Regions from separate parts of the Blautia sp. DFI.3.45 genome, predicted to be linked through region 3. Evidence: predicted binding sites of a transcription regulator. Region 3 holds the regulator's gene; each other region holds the start of a gene.
The links. The regulator Rex, encoded in region 3, represses fermentation and respiration genes when NADH is low (regulators of the CRP and FNR family bind a similar motif). The targets are predictions, from matches to a motif close to ATTGTTAANTANTTAACAAT.

Region 1: the regulator Rex is predicted to act here: its motif matches at 3,261-3,280, upstream of LJE09_RS01695 (CoB--CoM heterodisulfide reductase iron-sulfur subunit B family protein).
Region 2: the regulator Rex is predicted to act here: its motif matches at 3,153-3,172, upstream of LJE09_RS03475 (complex I 24 kDa subunit family protein).

What each region holds. Positions count from the first base shown of each region.
Region 1 is NZ_JAJDMI010000003.1:35,976-43,012, forward strand. Features, by position in the region: gene LJE09_RS01680 (DUF4866 domain-containing protein) at 1-347, shown strand, start outside; gene LJE09_RS01685 (threonine/serine ThrE exporter family protein) at 416-1,747, shown strand; gene LJE09_RS01690 (L-lactate dehydrogenase) at 2,012-2,962, shown strand; gene LJE09_RS01695 (CoB--CoM heterodisulfide reductase iron-sulfur subunit B family protein) at 3,559-4,353, shown strand; gene LJE09_RS01700 (4Fe-4S dicluster domain-containing protein) at 4,350-4,739, shown strand; gene LJE09_RS01705 (CoB--CoM heterodisulfide reductase iron-sulfur subunit A family protein) at 4,746-6,734, shown strand; gene LJE09_RS01710 (hydrogenase iron-sulfur subunit) at 6,725-7,037, shown strand, end outside.
Region 2 is NZ_JAJDMI010000006.1:20,608-27,644, reverse strand. Features, by position in the region: gene fdhF (formate dehydrogenase subunit alpha) at 1-632, opposite strand, end outside; gene LJE09_RS03480 (NADH-quinone oxidoreductase subunit NuoF) at 646-2,523, opposite strand; gene LJE09_RS03475 (complex I 24 kDa subunit family protein) at 2,520-3,002, opposite strand; gene LJE09_RS19100 (DUF6783 domain-containing protein) at 3,210-3,308, opposite strand; gene LJE09_RS03470 (response regulator transcription factor) at 3,367-4,059, opposite strand; gene LJE09_RS03465 (helix-hairpin-helix domain-containing protein) at 4,070-4,951, opposite strand; gene LJE09_RS03460 (DMT family transporter) at 5,048-5,482, opposite strand; gene LJE09_RS03455 (hypothetical protein) at 5,612-7,037, opposite strand, start outside.
Region 3 is NZ_JAJDMI010000014.1:13,476-20,512, reverse strand. Features, by position in the region: gene LJE09_RS07010 (bifunctional ADP-dependent NAD(P)H-hydrate dehydratase/NAD(P)H-hydrate epimerase) at 1-1,191, opposite strand, end outside; gene LJE09_RS07005 (redox-sensing transcriptional repressor Rex) at 1,281-1,928, opposite strand; gene LJE09_RS07000 (ABC-F family ATP-binding cassette domain-containing protein) at 2,189-4,099, shown strand; gene LJE09_RS06995 (NADP-dependent isocitrate dehydrogenase) at 4,216-5,424, opposite strand; gene LJE09_RS06990 (S8 family peptidase) at 5,540-6,385, opposite strand; gene LJE09_RS06985 (class I SAM-dependent methyltransferase) at 6,893-7,037, opposite strand, start outside.

The DNA of each region.
Region 1 (7,037 bases), on a different contig from region 3:
TGAACATTACAGAAGAAAAAGATAACCGTAAACGTGGTGTCCTGGCTCTTTATGCACTTCCCGACACCTGTAAACTGGGTCTGACAGAAGCACAGGCATATGCTGTTGTATGGGATGCTTTCCAGAAGATTCAGGAAGAAGCCCCAAGAGCCATGGTATACTACGGACAGGAAACAGGTCTGAAGAAAGAGAATCCGGATAAACCCTATGATGAAATTGGAATTCTTCTTCCTATCCATGAATTTGAGAAAAAAATGCTGCAGCATTTAGACGAGATTGACGGAATCGTACTGGCATGCAGAGAGAAAATGATGGAGAAAGCAGGAAATGACAGTCTGCAGCTTTAACAAATCAAGCAAGTAGCAAAGCGGATGATTTTATCCGATTGACAATATAGAATGAGGAAGTGAGAAAAATGCCGCAGGAAGTGATTAAAAAGAACCATATGGATGTTGCCTGGCATGAGTATACAGATGAAAATGGGGAAAATGTACCAGTTGTAGATTCCAGCATCGCAGAGAAAGCATCCGTTATCGGACGTGTGGGGATTATGTTTCTCTCATGCGGTACCGGAGCATGGAGAGTGAGAAGTTCCATGAATACACTGGCAGAAGCACTTGGCATTACGTGTACGGCGGATATTGGTCTGATGTCCATTGAATATACATGTTATGACGGAGAAAATGGTTTTACCCAGTCGTTGTGCCTGACTAATACAGGCGTAAATACTTTGAAGTTAAATCGTCTGGAACACTTTATCCGAAACTTTGAAAAAGAAGGAAAACATATGTCAGGAGAACAGCTGCATACATTTCTTGACAATATTGAAAAAACACATGGTCTATATTCCCCGCCTGCACTGGGACTTGCTGCAGCGATCGCATGCTGCGGATTTACATTCCTTCTTGGGGGCGGTCCGATCGAGATGTTCTGTGCATTTGTCGGGGCAGGAATTGGAAATTATCTCCGCTGCAAACTGACCAAACACCATTTTACATTGTTCTTATGTATTGTGTCTTCTGTATCTCTGGCATGTTTTGCATATGCAGGTCTGCTCAAACTTGGAGAAATATTATTTGGTATTTCTGTTCAGCACGAAGCGGGATATATCTGTGCAATGCTCTTTATCATACCGGGATTTCCGTTTATTACCAGTGGTATTGACCTTGCAAAACTGGATATGCGTTCAGGAATAGAACGTCTGACTTATGCTTTGATCGTTATTCTGGTAGCTACTATGTCAGCATGGATCATGGCACTGATCCTGCATTTGAAACCTGTAGATTTTATAAAACTTTCACTGTCAACAGAGCAGTGGATCTTATTCAGGCTTCTTGCAAGTTTCTGCGGAGTGTTTGGATTCTCTATCATGTTTAACAGCCCGGTTCGTCTGGCAGTCGCAGCAGCCGGGATAGGAGCAGCTGCCAATACTCTGAGACTGGAACTGGTAGACCTTGCAAATATTCCTCCTGCTGCAGCCGCATTTATTGGTGCACTTACTGCGGGACTTCTGGCGTCCCTGCTGAAGAATAAAGTCGGATATCCAAGGATATCTGTAACAGTTCCCTCAATCGTTATCATGGTTCCGGGATTATATTTATACAGAGGATTTTATAATCTTGGTATTATGTCATTATCAGTAGCTGCATCCTGGTTTGCGTCTGCGATTCTTATCATTGCAGCGTTGCCATTAGGGCTAATCTTTGCACGTATTCTGACAGATAAAGCTTTCAGATACTGTACTTAACCGAATCAAAAATCAGGGAAATCCCCAACCACTGCTTAAATTGCAAAAAGCAATAAGCAGTGGTTGGGGATTTGCTCGTGCAAGTATCTACTCCAATAGGAAAATGTGAAAATTATATCAAACTAACAAACAATTTTATGCTTCCAAACAAATATTTAAACGAAAAAATTGTTCAGGTTTCTGTACAAAAGCTCTTGTCAATTTTTTGACAATGTGTTATCATTAAGGCGTCAATTTTGTTAGGAGAAAAGGAGTATTAAGATTATGAGCAGTAAAATTACTATCATTGGAGCCGGCAGCGTCGGATCTACCATCGCGTACACTTTATCAAGCCAGGATATCGCATCTGAAATTGTTCTGATCGATATCAACAAAAAGAAAGCAGAAGGTGAAGTTCTGGATATTATCCAGGGAACCTGCTTCAGAGATCCTATCTCTATCATTGCCGGAGACTACGAAGATGCTAGGGATTCTGACATCGTTATCATCACATCCGGTATTGCCCGTAAACCAGGACAGACAAGACTTGAACTTACACAGACAAATGTAAATATCCTCAAATCTATCACACCGGAGATCGTAAAGGCAGCTCCAAATGCCCTTTATCTGATCGTAAGCAATCCGGTTGATATCATGACTTATGTATTTACAAAGATTTCCGGACTTCCAGAAAACCAGATCCTTGGTTCCGGTACAATTCTTGACTCTGCACGTCTGCGCTGCGGATTATCCGAACATTTCCAGATTGCACAGAGTAATATCCATGCCTATGTATTCGGTGAGCATGGAGATACATCCTTTATTCCGTGGTCTGGTGCCTATATTTCAGGTGTAAGTGTGGATGAATATTACGACCTTGAGAAGAAACTCGGTAAGGATATTGAACCGATTGATAAAGAAGCAATGCTTCAGTATGTACAGAAATCTGGCGGTGAGATCATTTCCAAGAAAGGTGCAACTTTCTATGCAGTATCCTCTTCTGTATGCAAACTTTGCAGCCTTCTTGTATCTTCTTCAGAGTCTATCTCTACAGTATCTACTATGATGCATGGAGAGTACGGAATCGATGATGTATGCCTGAGTACATTAACTCTGGTAGGGCCAAATGGTGTACAGGGCAAAGTTCCAATGAGAATGACAAAAGCTGAGATCGAACAGCTTAAGAAGAGTGCAGATGCACTGAAAGAAATTATTGCTCAGATTGACCTTAATTAATAATATATCAGACAAAACATTCAGAAGTACAGGTACAGCCTGTTCTTCTGAATCCATATTACTGTTTACTCCTTTTTAATTATTAGCCAAAATTCTGTACTGTAAGCGGAAACAGACGAATTTTGGCTTACATATATCAAAAGCAAAAAAATATATAAATAATATTTTTATTAATTTTTTGAAAGATACTATGATTGTGAGTAAATAGAAAAGCGGAAGATTTTATCTGCCTGAAAAAGATTAATTTAGATCAGAAGAATTGAGCAATGATGCGTGATAAAAAAATTATCAAAAACCTCTTGTTAAAATGTTGTCAATATGATATAATATTTTTCGGAAATCGAGCTGATACACTCCTTTAATTGCGGAGGAAGGGTGTGCGAACTCTTTTATTTTCTATGTCTCAACAAAGATATAAAAAGTAATTGTATTAGACTTGATTTATATTTTTGTCTATATATTGTTAAAAAAAAGACAAGGACTAGCGACTGTTATTTACGGGCGCTATATATCGGGGCAAATTGCTTTTGGACCCTGATATCATTATTTGAGCAACATGAATTTATCTGAACAACTAAGAAAGGATAATGTTAAGTATGAAGTACAGTTATTATCCGGGTTGTACCCTGAGAAACAAGGCGAAAGATCTGGACGAATATGCCAGAGCCAGCGCCAGAGCACTTGGGTTTGAACTGGAAGAGATCGAAGACTGGCAGTGCTGCGGAGGCGTTTATCCTCTGGGAACTGACGAGATTGCTACGAAACTTTCTTCCGTACGTGCTCTTAATCAGGCCAAAGAAAAAGGCCAGGATCTGGTGACAATCTGTTCTGCCTGTCATCACGTGATCAAACGTGTCAATGACGACATGAAGAATGTGGAAGATATCCGCACCAGAGCAAATAATTACATGCAGCTTGACGAGCCTTATGCTGGCGAGACAACAGTACTCCATTATCTGGAAGTGCTTCGCGACAGAGTTGGCTTTGACAAGCTGAAAGAGAAAGTAGTAAACCCGCTTACAGGAAAGAAGATCGGAGCATATTACGGATGTCTCTTATTACGTCCGGGCAAGATCATGGCTTTTGATGATCCAGAGAATCCGACAATCATGGAAGATTTCATCCGTGCACTTGGGGCAGAACCGGTAATCTATCCATACAGAAATGAATGCTGCGGCGGTTACATTTCTCTGAAAGAAAAAGATATGTCTCAGAACATGTGTCAGAAAATCGAAGACAGTGCGAAAGGCTTTGGCGCAGATATGTTGATCACAGCCTGTCCATTGTGTAAATATAATTTAAATAAAAACGCTTCCAGCGAACTGCCTGTATATTATTTCACAGAGCTCCTTGCAGAAGCCCTCGGAGTAAAAGAGGAGGTGGCAAAATGAGAAACCAGCATTCAGCAGCAGAAAAGATCAAAGAGATCTCCGGAACCAATCCGCTGAAATGTATGAAATGTGGAAAATGTTCTGCTACCTGCCCATCTTTCAATGAAATGGATATCAAGCCACATCAGTTTGTATCCTATGTTGTAAATGAAGATATCGAAGCACTTGTCAATTCAAAGTCTCTCTGGAAATGCCTTTCCTGCTTCGCCTGTGTAGAGCGTTGTCCAAGAGATGTAAAACCGGGAAAGATCATCGATGCAGCAAGACAGTTAGTTGTCCGTGAAAAAGGCGGCGATTATCTGAAAGCAGATGAGATACCACAGCTTCTTGATCCGGAACTGCCACAGCAGCTTCTGGTAAGTGCATTCAGAAGATACAGGAGGTAAGCCAGCGTGCAGAGAATTGGTGTATTTGTCTGTCATTGCGGAAGTAATATCGCCGCTACGGTAGATGTAAAAAAAGTTGTTGAATTAGCTGCCAAAGAGCCGGGTGTCGTTCATGCAGAAGACTACCAGTACATGTGCTCAGAAGCAGGCCAGGCTAAAATTCAGGAAGCCATTAAAGAGAAAAACCTGACAGGCGTTGTTGTCTGTTCATGCTCTCCACGTATGCATGAGGCAACATTCAGAAAAGCAGCTGAAAGAGCTGGCCTGAATCCATACATGGTGGAGATTGCAAATATCCGTGAGCATTGTTCCTGGATCCACAAGGATATGGAAGAGGCTACAAAGAAGGCCGTGATCCTTGCCAGGGCAGCAATCGCAAAAGTAAACTTAAACACACCTCTTCAGCCAGGAGAGAGCCGTGTTACAAAGAGAGCCCTGATCATCGGCGGCGGTATTGCCGGAATCCAGACAGCCCTGGATATCGCAGATGCAGGATATGAAGTAGATATCGTAGAGAAGACTCCAAGTATCGGTGGAAGAATGTCACAGCTTGATAAAACATTCCCGACACTTGACTGTTCTGCATGTATCCTCACACCGAAGATGGTAGAGGCAGCAGCACATGAGAAGATCAATATTTATACATACAGTGAAGTAGAACATGTCAGCGGTTTCGTAGGTGATTTCACCGTTGATATCAGAAAGAAAGCAAGAAGTGTAAATATGGACAAATGTACAGGCTGCGGTGTCTGCCAGGAAAAATGTCCGTCCAAGAAGATTCCGAACGAATTTAACAGAGGATTAAATAACAGAACTGCTATTTACACTCCATTTGCACAGGCAATCCCGAATGTTCCGGTTATCGACCGTGAGAACTGTCTGAAATTTAAAACAGGAAAATGTGGTGTCTGCTCCAAAGTATGTCAGGCAGGAGCCATTGATTACGATCAGCAGGATGAGATCGTAACACAGAAATACGGTGCAATCGTAGTTGCTACAGGTTTTGATACCATCAAACTTGACAAATATGATGAATATGCGTACAGCCAGAGTAAAGATGTTATCACATCCCTGGAACTGGAACGTATCATGAACGCAGCAGGTCCTACAAAAGGACACTTAGAGCGTCTTTCCGATGGAAAAGCTCCGAAGGAACTGGTATTCATCCAGTGTGTTGGAAGCCGTTGCTCCGACGACAGAGGAAAACCATATTGCTCCAAGATCTGCTGTATGTACACAGCAAAACATGCAATGCTGATCCGTGATAAATATCCGGATACAAATGTAACCGTATTCTATATTGATGTCCGTACTCCAGGTAAAAACTTCGATGAGTTCTACAGAAGAGCCGTAGAACAGTACGGCGTAAACTACATCAAAGGCCAGGTAGGAAAAGTTATTCCACAGCCGGACGGAAGCCTTCTTGTACAGGGATCTGACCTGATCGACAACAAACAAATCCTTAAGAAAGCAGATATGGTCGTTCTTGCAACAGCCATTGAACCGAACCCGGATGTTCGTAAAATCGCTACTATGCTTACAGCAAGTATTGATACAAACAACTTCCTCACAGAAGCCCATGCAAAACTCCGTCCTGTAGAATCTCCTACAGCAGGTATCTTCCTTTCCGGTGTATGCCAGGGACCGAAAGATATTCCGGAGACAGTTGCACAGGCTGGCGCAGCAGCAGTTAAGGCAATCGGCCTTCTTGCCAAAGATAAACTGACAACCAACCCATGTACAGCAAAATCCGATGAACTGTTATGTAACGGATGTTCTACATGTGCAAATGTCTGCCCATATGGAGCAATTTCCTATGAGGATAAACAGGTAAATGACCACGGTATCCGTGAAACAAGAAGAGTAGCCGTTGTAAATACAGCACTTTGCCAGGGATGCGGCGCTTGTACAGTAGCCTGCCCGTCTGGTGCTATGGATCTGCAGGGCTTTTCCAACAGACAGATTATCGCGGAGGTAGATGCAATATGTCGATAGAAACAAACGAAGAATTCAGACCTAAGATTGTAGCATTCTGCTGTAACTGGTGTAGTTACGCAGGTGCAGACCTTGCAGGAAGCAGCCGTCTTTCTTACCCGGCTGACGTAAAGATCATCCGTGTTCCATGTTCCTGCCGTGTCAATCCAATGTTCATCCTCCGTGCTTTTGAGAAAGGTGCTGACGGTGTGATCATGTGTGGATGTCATCCTGGAGACTGTCATTACAGCACAGGTAACTACTATGCAAGAAGACGTATGACGCTTCTTTTCTCCATGCTCGACTACATCGGTGTGGAAAACG
Region 2 (7,037 bases), on a different contig from region 3:
CTGCGCTTCATGGTCAGTGCACCTGTCGGACAGGCCTGTACACAGTTACCGCAGGATTCACAGATACCTTCGTTCCATTTATGTTTGTAATGTGCACCGATCACTGACTGGAAACCACGATCCATAGTGTCGATGGCACCTCTTCCCACAATCTCCTTACATGTATTCACGCAGCGATGACAGAGAATACACAGGCTTGGATCATAGGTAAAGAATTTATTGGTATCATCTATCGGCATATCCTTCATTTCACCGGGATAGCTTGTCTCAGTCACACCATATTCAAAACAGTAGTCCTGTAATTTACAGTCACCGTTTGCCTCACAGGAGAAGCAATGTACACGATGATCAGAAAGAAGGAGGTCAAGGGTATCTTTACGATATGCAACTACCTTCTCTGACATTGTCTGTACTTCATCACCCTCTGAGCAGCGAAGTGTACATGCCGTATCAAATTTGGTTCTTCCATTGTTTGTTACTTCTACCACGCACAAACGACAGGAACCATCCGGCAATACATCTTCCAGATAGCAGAGTGTAGGAATCTCCACTCCGATCTGTCTGGCAGCCTGCAGAATGGTCGTACCTTTTTCCACTTCTACAGGAATTCCATCTATTGTCAAATGAATCATCTTTTCACCCTCCTTAATTCACAGAAATTGCGCCGAATACACAATTTTCCAGACATGTTCCGCACTTAATACACTTGGAGGTATCAATGCTGTGAGGCTCTTTCTTATTGCCTGTGATCGCACCAACCGGACAGTTTCTCGCACACTTGGTACATCCTTTACATTTCTCAGGATCGATCACATAAGAACGCATTGCCTTACATACATGAGCCGCGCACTTTTTATCAACAATATGCTCTACATATTCATCTCTGAAGTTTCTTAATGTGGAAAGTACAGGAAGCGGTGCACTCTTTCCAAGTCCGCAGAGTGAACGGTCCTTGATAAAGTTTCCAAGATGCTCCAGTTTATCCAGATCCTCTACTTCACCCTTTCCGTCTACGATCCTCTCAAGGATCTCAAGCATACGCTTGGTGCCGATACGGCAGGGACCACATTTACCGCAGGATTCTCTCTGGGTGAAGCCCATAAAGAAACGTGCAACCTCTACCATACAGGTATGTTCATCCATAACTACCAGACCACCGGAACCAACGATCGCACCATATTTCTTAACAGAGTCGAAATCAAGAGGTACATCCAAATGTTCTTCTGTCAGACATCCACCGGATGGTCCGCCAATCTGAACAGCCTTGAATGCAGCGCCGGATTTCAGACCTCCACCGATATCGAAAATAATCTCTCTTAAAGTTGTTCCCATCGGAACTTCGATCAGACCTGTATTTTCGATAGAACCGGTCAATGAGAAAGTCTTTGTTCCAGGTGAACCCTCTGTACCGATACTTCTGTACCAGTCAGCTCCTTTGAGAATGATCTCCGGAATATTTGCATAAGTTTCTACGTTATTCAGAACAGTAGGCTTTGCCCACAATCCCTGTTCAACTGTACGGGGCGGTTTTACACGAGGCATGCCTCTGCTTCCTTCGATAGATGCAGTCAGGGCAGAACCTTCACCACATACAAAAGCTCCTGCACCACGGTTGATATGCATATGGAAAGAGAATCCTGTTCCAAGAATATTGTCTCCCAGAAGTCCGTTCTCCTCCAGAACTGCAATTGCATGTTTCAGACGTGCTACAGACTGCGGATATTCTGCACGTACATAAATATATCCATGCTGTGCTCTTACTGCGTAAGCTGCAAGCATCATACCTTCGATCAGACGATACGGATCACCTTCCATTACGGAGCCATCCATAAATGCTCCCGGGTCACCCTCATCACCGTTACAAACCACATAATGAACAGGATCAGCCTGGCGTGCTACCTGAATCCATTTCTTACCTGCCGGGAAACCGCCGCCACCACGTCCGCGGATACCGGATTTATCAACCTGATCAATAACCAGATCCGGATTCATCTCAAACATTGCTTTCTCCAGAGCCTGGAAACCGCCGCTTGCTATGTACTCATTCAGAGATTCTGCATCAAACTTACCACAGTTCTTCAAAACAATACGGGTCTGTTTCGCGATAAACGGAATATCTTCCGGTCCGCGGCTTACTTTACCGCCTTTCTGATAAAGCAGTCTCTCGATAGTCTCATTACCCTGAACACTCTTCTCAAAAATCTCCTGGCAGTCTTCGATCTGAACCTTCGTATACTGGATCACATCGTCGCCTTTCTGGATACGAACAAGTGGTCCAAGTTCACAGACACCCTGACATCCTGTTTTCTTTATACCTACATGTGCATCTTTGTCATGAGGTCCAAACTCAATGGTAACTCCCGGAGCATCTTTGGCAATCTCCATGAATTTCTCATAAATTTTCTGAGAACCGGTTGCCACACATCCGGTACCTGAACAGACAAGAATACGACAGTCATAAGAATTAAGTTCTTTCACAGCTTCTTCTCTGATCTGCTCCAATACTTCCTTATTCTGGATCATCCCTGTTCGCCCCCTCTCAGTTTATCAATCAGCTCATCTGCCTTCTCCGGAGTCATTCTCGGATATACCTCTTCATTGACCATCATAGTCGGTGCAAGTCCGCAGGCACCAAGACAGGAAACTGTTTCCACAGTAAACATCATATCGTCTGTCGTCTTCTTTGTCTTTGACAGCCCCAGTTTCTTATAAAGTTCCTCCAGAACCGGTATTGATTTTCTTACATGACAGGCTGTTCCGTCACAGACCTTGATCACATATTTACCTTTCGCATCAAATGAGAAATTCTCATAAAATGTGGCAACACTGAACGCTTTCGCTTCTGTCACACCGATCTGCTCCGCAACATATGTAAGCAATTCTTCCGGGAGATATCTGTACACCCCCTGAATATCCTGCATGATCGGAATCAGTGATGCCGGCTTTTTACCATAGAAAGCAATGATCTCATCCGCTTTCTGATAAAATGACTGATCTAGCATTTCGCACCCTCCTTATACCTGTTTTTTCTCTTTTTATTGCACTCTTTACATATTGTAACGTTAATTATATGCCTTTTTCGTCATTTTCACAAGCGCATTTATAGAAATTTTCTAATTTTTTATCATTTTCCTCTATAGATGTTTATTTTGTTTGTCTAATTTTTATCAGTTTTGTTCAATACTAAACCATCTCAGATGTAAACCAAACTAAACTAAATCAAACTGAACTGCCATTCTTTCTCTAGAGCGTGTCTGAAAAAGGCTTTCTGCAAGATGTGCGTCACAATCAGTCCTAACAAAAAACAGACCACATTTTATGATCTTTGTTTCATAAAATGTGGTCTGACTGTTTCATGCGTTCTTTTTATTGAGCCTGGAAATAATATCCAACGCCCCATTTGGTGTGTACATACTTCGGTTCACTTGGATTGGTTTCAATCTTCTCACGGAGACGGCGGATATGTACGTCTACAGTACGGACATCACCCGGATACTCATATCCCCATACAATATTCAGCAAGTTCTCACGGCTGTAAACCTTATTCGGATTAAATACCAGAAGCTCCAGTACATCAAATTCCTTTGCTGTCAGATTAATCTCTTTACCTGCAATAAATACACGTCTGCCTTCACAGTCCATACGAAGATCGCCCACCTGAATGCTCTTTGCCTTTTCTTTCTCCTCGTGGTCGCTTCCCGCACGGCGCATGATCGCTTTGATACGTGCCTTAACTTCCAGGATATTGAACGGTTTGGTGATATAATCATCCGCACCATATTCAAGACCAAGGATCTTATCCATATCCTCGCCCTTAGCTGTCAGCATCACGATCGGCACATTGGAAAATTCACGGATCTGCTGGCATACTTCCAGCCCGTCCATCTTCGGCAGCATCAGATCCAGAAGGATAATATCATATTTTTTATCTTTTGCTTTCTCTACTGCCTCTTCTCCATCATAAGCGCAGTCTACCTCCATACCATCCTGTTCCAGACTAAAACGGATTCCTTTTACGATCAGTTTCTCATCATCTACTACCAAAACTTTCCTGCTCATTCGGTTCTCCTTATCCTACTACTATCTCATCTTTTATCTTTGCAAAAGTACCTTCTTTGATACCCTGTACATTCATAATATCCTCTATCGCAGCAAATGGCCCGTTCTCTTCTCTGTAGGCAATGATCGCCTGCGCACGTGTTGCACCGATCCCCGTCAGCGTAGTAAGCTGAGCTTCATCTGCTGTATTTATGTTGATCCTGTTATCCTGCTGAACCTGAGCGGTCATCCCCGTGTTCTGTCCTGTCCCGGCACTTCCATTCATCTGTCCATCTGATGCCCCGGACATCTCTGCCGGATCCAGTCCCTGCCGCTCCATCTCTTCCTGTGTGAGAATATAAAGCTGCTGTCCGTCTGTCAGAACTCCTGCACGGTTTACACAGGTTAGAGCTGCCTCGGGAAGATATCCTCCCGCTGCCTCAATCGCCTGAAACACCCGGCTCCCGGCTGCCAGCTGAAAAACTCCCGGATTCGCAACTGCTCCGCAGACATCAACATAGATCATCGCCTGCTGCATTTCCTTATCAGAAACTGCTTCTGACCCATTATCTATATCAGCATCTGAAATATGTTTCCCGGAATCACTTCCTGTCCCATTACCTGCATCTGAACCATCTGATTCTGCCTGTTTTTTCCAGGACTCTGCAGAACTGCCATCATCATTCTGTCGATCTTCTGTATCAGCTTTCTTCTCATCTGTATCTTTCTTCGACTTCTGTCCTGATGTTTTCTCTTCTGATGACTCCGCATCCACCTCTGCCTTTGCTTCCTGCAATCCATCTATCAGAAACTGTGCCTCTCTGCTCTTACATCCTGTCAGTCCTGTAAGAAACAAAGTTCCACATAATATCAGTGTCACAGTATAACAACATCTGTTTTTTATTTTTATCATAAGGGTCCTCCTCTTATTTCTCAGAGTAAGAGTCCCCCTGTCCATAATGCCACCCTTATTGTAACGAAATCTTAATGATTTTACAATAGTAAACTCTTATTTTTGCCACTTAAATATAACAATTCCGGAAATCGCGATCAGCAATCCAAGGATTTTGCGCCATTCAAAGGGTTCTTTATCTACCCCAAACAATCCAAATAATTCAATTACATAAGCAACTGCCAGCTGCGAAATAACGATCAGCATTGCTGCCCTGGCAGGTCCAAGGGCTCCCATACTCTGGATTACTGTAATGGTAATAAACGCTCCGATCACTCCGCCAAGAAGTGTATATTTATTGTTCACCTGCCAGAGTGCAGCCACACTTTCCCGTCCTGTAAAAAGCCAGGCAAGAACGCAGACTGCAAAAGCCGACAGCTGTACCCATCCGGTTGATACCCAGAGGCTGGTCTGCTTTGTCACCTCCGTATTAAAAACACCCTGAATGCTCATCAGTGCCCCTGAAATCAATGCCACTATAAATCCCCACATAAATCTGCCCTCCTGGATAATATGATCATTCTGCTTACTCCGGTAATCATTTCTGTACCGAAAAGAGGTACTGCCGTTTAGCAGCACCTCTTGTTTTCTTTAGTATCAGTTTATTCAGTTACGAAAAAATCATACAGCAAATTTCTTCATTGTGGAATATGGACTGTAAACTCTGGACTTGTTCTTGGAGGTTCTATTCCAGGATCGCACTGTCACATACCAGGTACCTTTCTTTACGTTTGTAAAGGTTACAGTTACGGTATTTTTGCCTTCTGTACGTTTCACATATTTCTTAACCGGATACTTCTCTCCTGCGGAGGTCTTGTATTTGGTTCCGAGCAGAATCTCATAACCTGTGGCATTTTTACATTTTGTGTAAGTAACAGTCACTGTGTTTCCTTTTACAGTGATATCCCTGATCTTTGGCTGCTGTGGTGTGACAACTGTGATCTTGATCTTTTTAACCTTTGTCCAGGAACCATAGACCTTATTGCCCTGTGCATCCAGAACCCAGCTTCGGGCTGCCACATACCAGGTACCTTTTGCCAGATATCTGAAAGATGCCTGTGGCTTGCCGGTTGAGGAAACTGTTTTGCTGAATTTACCGGTCTTAAGCATATCTGATTTCCTGCTGATCACGAAGTCATAACCCTGAGCACCGGCACATCCTTTGGCAAGTTTGACAGTAAGCTTGTTTCTGTCAATGGAGTAGCTGGAAATCTTGGTGTCGGCAGGTCGCAGGTATGCACCGTTTTCATCTGTGATACTTCCGTCTGTGTGAATAACTCTGCCATTGAGGGATTCTGTACCAAATGCCATGAAATAATCCTGTCCTTTGGAAAGGGTAAAGTCAGCATATGGAATGCTATCCTCAAATGCACCGCCTACAGTTACAGTCTGGATACACTGCAGAACCCCATTCTCAACATCATACCAGAACAGATTTGCCATAAGTCCTGCACAGGAGGCATCTGCTTTTACAGAAAGCACAGCCGGAAAATCAAAAGTTCCGTTTCTTCCAAGATGGAAACCGAAATCATTCTGGTTTGTGGAAATCAGGCTGTATAATGCTGCCGGGATATATTCTGCTGTGTTTGTAACAGAAAGATCGGTATCTGCAGGTGTTTCTGCTGTAATGGAAGTACCGTTAATCTTCCAGATGAAACCATTCTCCATATCAAGATTCAGGGAAATATCTTTTCCTTTTATCCCGGATAAAACGGAAGCAGGAAGTGTCCTGGCACCATTCATGATAATGGAGATGGTATCTTTTTCTTTGGATGTCTTGATCAGATCATTAACAGTATCCCAGCTTTTCTTCTGGAAACTTCCCTCAATGTAAGGTTCCCCGTCACCAAGCTTTCCGAGATTTTTTGTATCCTGATGTTTGCATCGTTTACAGGTGTAAGTTATGATTCCGTCAGTTTCTGTAGTTGGTTCTGTAGTGATAACGCCGTTGTCATAGTCATGGCCGTATGCGGAAATGGTATAACCATAGGAAAGTGTTTCATTACAGTCTGTGCAGTAGGTATCTCCGCTGTAGCCGCTGGAAGTG
Region 3 (7,037 bases):
CTTTGCATAATCAGCTGCAGTCTGTGCCAGACAATCCTGGATCTTACCGATTTCTTTTCCGCACAGACGACTCATCTCACCAATATGAGGTGTCAGGATCACATGTTCCCCGATAAAACACTTCCAGTTGTCATGGACTGACAGAAGATTCAGGCCATCTGCATCCAGAATTACTGTTTTTTTACACTCAGCTGCCTTCGCCAGGAACCACTGAGCTCTTTCCCTGCTCTGCGCTCCGGTTCCAAGACCCGGTCCTATCACAAGCACATCACACCAGTCAAGCATTGCCTGGTTTTTTTTCTCATCAAAATCACAGGTGATCATGGCTTCCGGCAACAGTGTCTGCAACGGAATCCTGTTGGCCTCCACGGTCTGAATTCTCACCATTCCCGCAGAGCTTTTCAGAGCAGCTGCTGCACTCAGATATGCAGCTCCGCACATTCCTTCGCTGCCAGCTATAAGAAGAACCTTACCGAAGGTTCCTTTATTTCCATAGGGAACTCTCTCCGGAAGCATTTTTAAATCTTCACGTTCCAGATGATGCATACAGATTTTCTTTCCGGGTATGGAATAGATTCCGATATCCGTAACAACGATCTCACCGCCATACATGCGTCCGGGATAAAAACACAGCCCTCTTTTGCGAAAAGCAAAGGTAACCGTAAGATCTGCCCGGAATGCAATCCCCTTCTCAAATCCGGTATCTGAGTCAATCCCGGATGGAATATCCACAGCTACTTTATACGCAGATGCCCGGTTCATTGTACTGATAAGCTCTGCATATTTTCCCTCTACAGGTCTGCTCAGTCCAACCCCAAAGATGGCATCTACTATAGTAGTATATTCATCCGGATCCAGGTTATGCACCCGGGGCACCTGATAATATTCTGCTGTTTTAAGCTGTCCGGCAGTTTCAGCAGTCATTTTCTCTTCCTTACCCGCAATATAATACCAGGTTCTGACTCCTCTCAACTGAAGCAGTCTGGCAATCGCCAATCCGTCTCCGCCATTGTTGCCGGTTCCGCAGACCACAAGGATTTTCTCTTTTTCTTTATTCTTTAATCTCTGTACAATCTCCTCAACCGTCTTTAATGCCGCCCTCTCCATAAGTACTGGAGACGATATCCCGGCTTTCTGAATCGTATTATGATCCAGTTCTTTCATCTCAACAGCAGTTACAATCTCTCTCATCTGTTCACCTCCTGTTTACAATAACACATTTACATACAAGAGAAAAGCTGTGATCAGATGACCACAGCCTTGTGTTTCACAGTTATCCCTTACATCCCTTCATGTTCCTTTCTGTACTCACTCAGGTTATAGGACAAAGTCATAAGACTCTCTGAAAGATGTACGTTCTCTACCATTACATCCTCCGGGGCATCCAGATCAATATGTGCAAAATTCCAGATTGCCTTAATTCCATTATCAATCAAAATCTTTGCCATCTCTTTGGCTTTAATTTTAGGAAGAGTCAAGATCGCGATCTCAACCTCATTCTCCTTCAGAAACAAAGGAAGATCGCTCAACATCTGAATCTCAATTCCACGAACTGCAATCCCCTCAAGTACAGGATTGACGTCAAAAATACCAACCAGCTTAAATCCGCGCTTTTCAAAATCCACATAATTGGCCAATGCCTGTCCCAAATTACCGGCACCCAGAATAATCATCGGATGTACAGTATCCAGCCCAAGGATCTTACCGATTTCTGTATACAAATAGCGTACATTATAGCCGTAACCCTGCTGACCAAAACCACCGAAATTATTTAAGTCCTGACGAATCTGGGAAGCCGTCACATGCATCTTCTTGCTAAGATCATTTGAAGATATACGCTCTACATTCTCCTCCATCAATTCACCGAGGTAGCGGTAGTACCGCGGCAAACGCTTGATTACCGCTTTCGAAATTTCCTTAGCTTCCACAAATTTTCCCTCCTTAGCTTATCTATGTCAATTATACCCAGATGTTATTTTATTGTCAAATTAAATTTGTACTTTTTGACCAAATATTTCTGTATTTTTTTATCAATTTCATTCTGAAAAATTCCCCGGAATATCATATTTTCTTCCATGCATCCATCCGGTGCTTTCTTTTCTCTGGACAAAATCTCTTAAAATGCTTTCAAAAACAGGCATTTTCGATTATAATAGTACGCGGACAAATTACAAACGGAGGAATTCCTATGATTTTATCATGTCAGAATATCTGTAAATCCTTTGGCGAAAAAATCATTCTCAAGGATGCCAGTTTCCATATAGAAGACCGCGAAAAGGCAGCTCTCATCGGCAATAACGGTGCAGGCAAGACGACTCTGCTGCGAATCATTATGCATGAGCTCTCCCCGGATTCAGGAAACGTGGTACTTGCCAAAGATAAAAATATCGGCTACCTTGCCCAGTATCAGGACATTCATGGCCATCATACCATTTACGAAGAACTGATTTCCACCAAACAGCACATTATTGATATGGAGAACCGTCTGCGCTCTCTGGAACAGGAAATGAAAACCACCACCGGAGATGCTCTGGACAGCCTGATGAATACTTACACAAGACTGAGTCACCAGTTTGAACTGGAAAATGGTTACGCTTACAAAAGTGAGATCATGGGTGTATTAAAAGGTCTTGGTTTCACAGAAGAAGATTTCGAACGCCAGATAGAAACTCTTTCAGGCGGCCAGAAAACCCGCGTAGCTCTGGGTAAACTGCTTCTTGCCAGCCCTGACATTCTTCTTCTGGATGAGCCTACCAACCATCTGGATATGGAGAGTATTTCCTGGCTGGAAACCTATCTTCTGAATTACCCGGGTGCTGTATTTATCGTATCCCACGACCGTTACTTTCTTGACAAAGTTGTAACAAAAGTTGTGGAAATCGAAGCAGGAAATATGCGTATGTACAGTGGCAACTATTCTGCCTATGCCCTGAAAAAAGCCCAGCTGCGTGACGCCCAGTACAAAGCCTATCTGAACCAGCAGCGGGATATCAAACATCAGGAAGCAGTCATTGCCAAGCTGAAATCCTTTAACCGCGAGAAATCCATCAAACGTGCGGAAAGCCGCGAGAAAATGCTGGATAAAGTCCAGCGCATTGATAAACCACAGGAGATTCAGAATCAGATGCGCATTTCCCTGGAACCAAGATTTGTCAGCGGAAATGATGTCCTTACTGTGGAAAGTCTTTCCAAATCTTTTCCCGGACAGACACTTTTCAGTGACATCTCCTTTGAGATCAAACGTGGAGAACGTGTAGCCCTGATTGGCAATAACGGCACAGGCAAAACCACCATGTTAAAGATCATCAATGGGCTGATTGATGCAGACAGCGGCAGATTTACTCTTGGTTCCAAGGTACAGATTGGCTACTATGACCAGGAACACCATGTTCTTCATATGGAGAAAACTATTTTTGAGGAAATCTCAGATGCTTATCCCACACTTACGGAAACAGAAATTCGAAATATGCTGGCAGCATTCCTTTTCACAGGGGATGATGTATTCAAACTGATCTCCGCTCTGTCCGGCGGAGAAAGAGGTCGTGTTTCCCTCGCCAAGCTGATGCTGTCCGAAGCAAACTTTCTGATCCTCGATGAGCCCACCAACCATCTGGATATCGCTTCAAAAGAGATTCTTGAAGAGGCATTGAACAGTTACACTGGAACAGTATTCTATGTTTCCCACGACCGTTACTTCATCAACCAGACAGCTACCCGGATCCTGGATCTGACCAATCAGGCAATTGTAAATTATATCGGAGATTACGACTATTATCTGGAGAAAAAAGAAGAGCTGACGGAAAAATATGCTCCGGCTGCCGCTCAGGCTGTGACAGAAGCAAAGCAGGCTTCTGATAACAAGCTTTCCTGGCAACAGCAGAAAGAAGAACAGGCCCGCCAGCGAAAACGAGAGAATGAACTAAAAAAAGTAGAAGCCCGCATTGAAGAACTTGAAACCAGAGATAAAGAGATCGACGAAACCATGATTCTCCCGGATATCTGCACAAATGTGGCAGAATGTGCGAAACTCAGCAAAGAGAAAGCCGCCATTACCGAAGAATTAGAAGGATTATATGAAAAATGGGAAGAACTTGCATAATGCAGGTTCTTCCCATTTTCGCAGTTTATAACTTTTTACAGGTTTCTCCGCTGCAGTGTGATCCTGCCCGGAGAACTTTATAATGTTATAGAAACATTACCGGATAATTTCTGAAATTATAAAATTTCATCCAGTCTCTCTCTGATGGCAAGGATGAAATCTTTGCTGTTCAGTACTGTCACATCCTCAAGAGAAGTGATCAGCGCAAGGTCTTTTGTCATCTTACCGCTTTCAATCGTCTCCAGAGTCGCCTTCTCCAGTTTATCAGCAAATTCCATCAATTCTTTATTGCCGTCCAGCTCACCTCTTTTTCTCAGAGCTCCAGTCCATGCAAAAATAGTTGCTACAGAGTTAGTAGATGTCTCCTCACCTTTCAGATAGCGATAATAATGTCTCTGTACAGTTCCATGAGCAGCTTCATATTCGTAATATCCCTGTGGAGATACCAGTACAGATGTCATCATAGCCAGAGAACCAAATGCTGAAGAAACCATATCGCTCATAACATCTCCATCATAGTTCTTGCAGGCCCAGATAAATCCGCCTTCAGCCTTCATGACACGAGCTACGATATCATCGATCAGGCTGTAGAAATATTCAATGCCTGCTGCTTCGAATTTCTCCTTAAACTCATCTTCATAAATAGTTGCAAAGATTTCCTTAAAACGTCCGTCATAAATCTTGGAGATCGTATCCTTGCCGCCAAGCCACAGGTTCTGTTTTGTATCCAGTGCATAATTAAAACAGCATCTTGCAAAACTTGTGATAGAATCATCCAGATTGTGCATACCCTGAAGCACACCCGGTCCCTCATAATGATGGATCAGCTCTTTTCTCTGCTGTCCGTCTGCACCTTCAAATACCAGATAAGCATCTCCGGGACCGTCAATATACATCTCTGTGTTCTTATACACATCACCATAGGCATGACGTGCGATGGTGATCGGTTTCTTCCAGTTCTTAACACATGGTTCAATACCCTTCACTACGATTGGGGCACGAAAAACAGTTCCGTCGAGAATTGCACGAATCGTTCCGTTAGGACTCTTGTACATTTTCTTTAAGGTATACTCTTCCATTCTTGCCTTATTAGGAGTGATAGTTGCACATTTCACTGCTACGCCGTACTTCTTTGTAGCCTCTGCTGCATCAACAGTTACCTGATCATCCGTTTCATTTCTGTATTCCAGACCAAGGTCATAATACTCAGTGTTCAAATCAATATACGGAAGAAGAAGTTCATCTTTGATTATTTTCCAGAGAATTCTGGTCATCTCATCTCCATCCATCTCCACAAGTGGTGTCTGCATCTGAATTTTTTTCATGTTAATCCTCCTCTTTGGCTCTCATCCAGTTAACTATCATGATAGCCGAAAACAGACCGTTCGTCAATGCTTTTATACACTAAAGCAATATTTTGCCAAATAAAATGATTACTGATCACAGTTCCATAAAGCGTTCCAGATCCAGTTCTCCCCATCCCTGCTGATTCTTTGGCAATCCCATATCCCTGGCACTTTCTTTCAATTTCATCTTGATCTGAACATTAGTCAGCTCCGGATTCTTCTCAAGCATCAATGCTGCTGCCCCTGCAACCAGAGGTGTAGACATAGAAGTACCACTCTTCACTCCATATCCGTTATCTGCTCCCGGTGCACAGGCAAGAACATGATTCCCGGGTGCAACCAGATCCGGTTTACAAACACACTCAAATGTAGGTCCCCTGCCTGATATGGCAGTCCGTCCTGTAAGCAGATCGCTGGAGCCTACTGTGATAATCTTCCGGCTGCTTCCCGGTGCTGTCACACTTCCTGCCTTCGGTCCCTGATTTCCTGCCGCAGCCACTACCACCAGACCTGCATCCCAAAGTTGTTCCACACCTGCGATCAGAACTCTGTGATCTTCTGCTCTCCTACAGGTTGTTCCCACCGAGATATTCACTACACGTATCCCATAATATCTCTTATTCTCCAGGATCCAGCGAAAAGCCTGTAAAACATCTTCTTTCCTGCCATTTCCCGTTCTGTCGAGCACCTTCAGAACTATCAGGCTACACCCGGGGGCAATTCCTCTGATCCGTCCTTCCGAAGCCCTTCCGTCACCGCCAATGATCCCACATACATGGGTTCCATGAGAATTATCATCATAAGGTCTGATACGATGTCCGATGAAATCTTGAAACGCAAGTATTCTCCCTGTAAAATCTATATGAGGAAAAATCCCGGTATCCAGAACACACACACCCACGTGCTTTCCTGTATATCCGGAATCATCTGAATTCTTCATAAAAAATCCTCCGAATCATCTGGATAATGAAATCTTACCGCAACTGTTCATCAGGTCGCTACAAAGACAATGAACATTTGCGTCTTACTTTAAATTATTCGGAAGATTATATTTTTGTGTCCGACAGTTTCTCCTGTCATATCTCCGTTTTTCTGTAAATAAAATGTATAAAGCTTCCATGATATGCAGATACTTCTGATATGCAAAACAACAGGCATATACAGAATCTGTTACAGAAATCCCGAAAATATCCTTATAGCAATTTCATAAAATAACTGTAACCATCTGCATAATATTAAGGAGACAAATTATGACTGCATTATTATTGATACTGGTATTTTTACTCTTTCAGACCTTCGTCCTGCTCTGCTGTGTAGCTGCCGGAAATGACGCTGCCTCCCAGGAAATCTCCGATCAGGAACAAATGGAATTTATCCGGGAATGGAAAAAAATACATTGCAGCAGCCCTCAAAAATAAAGGGCTGCTGCAATGTGCTGATAAACCTTCTACATCACATAACAGTCATATCGTATTGCTTTTCCTTTTAATATATAAGAAGGCTCTCTTCCATCAAGACAGACGCTCTTAAGAGGACGTTTTACGATAATTCTGGAAGGTCCGGCTTTGATAGCTGCATCAAAAAGATCTTTT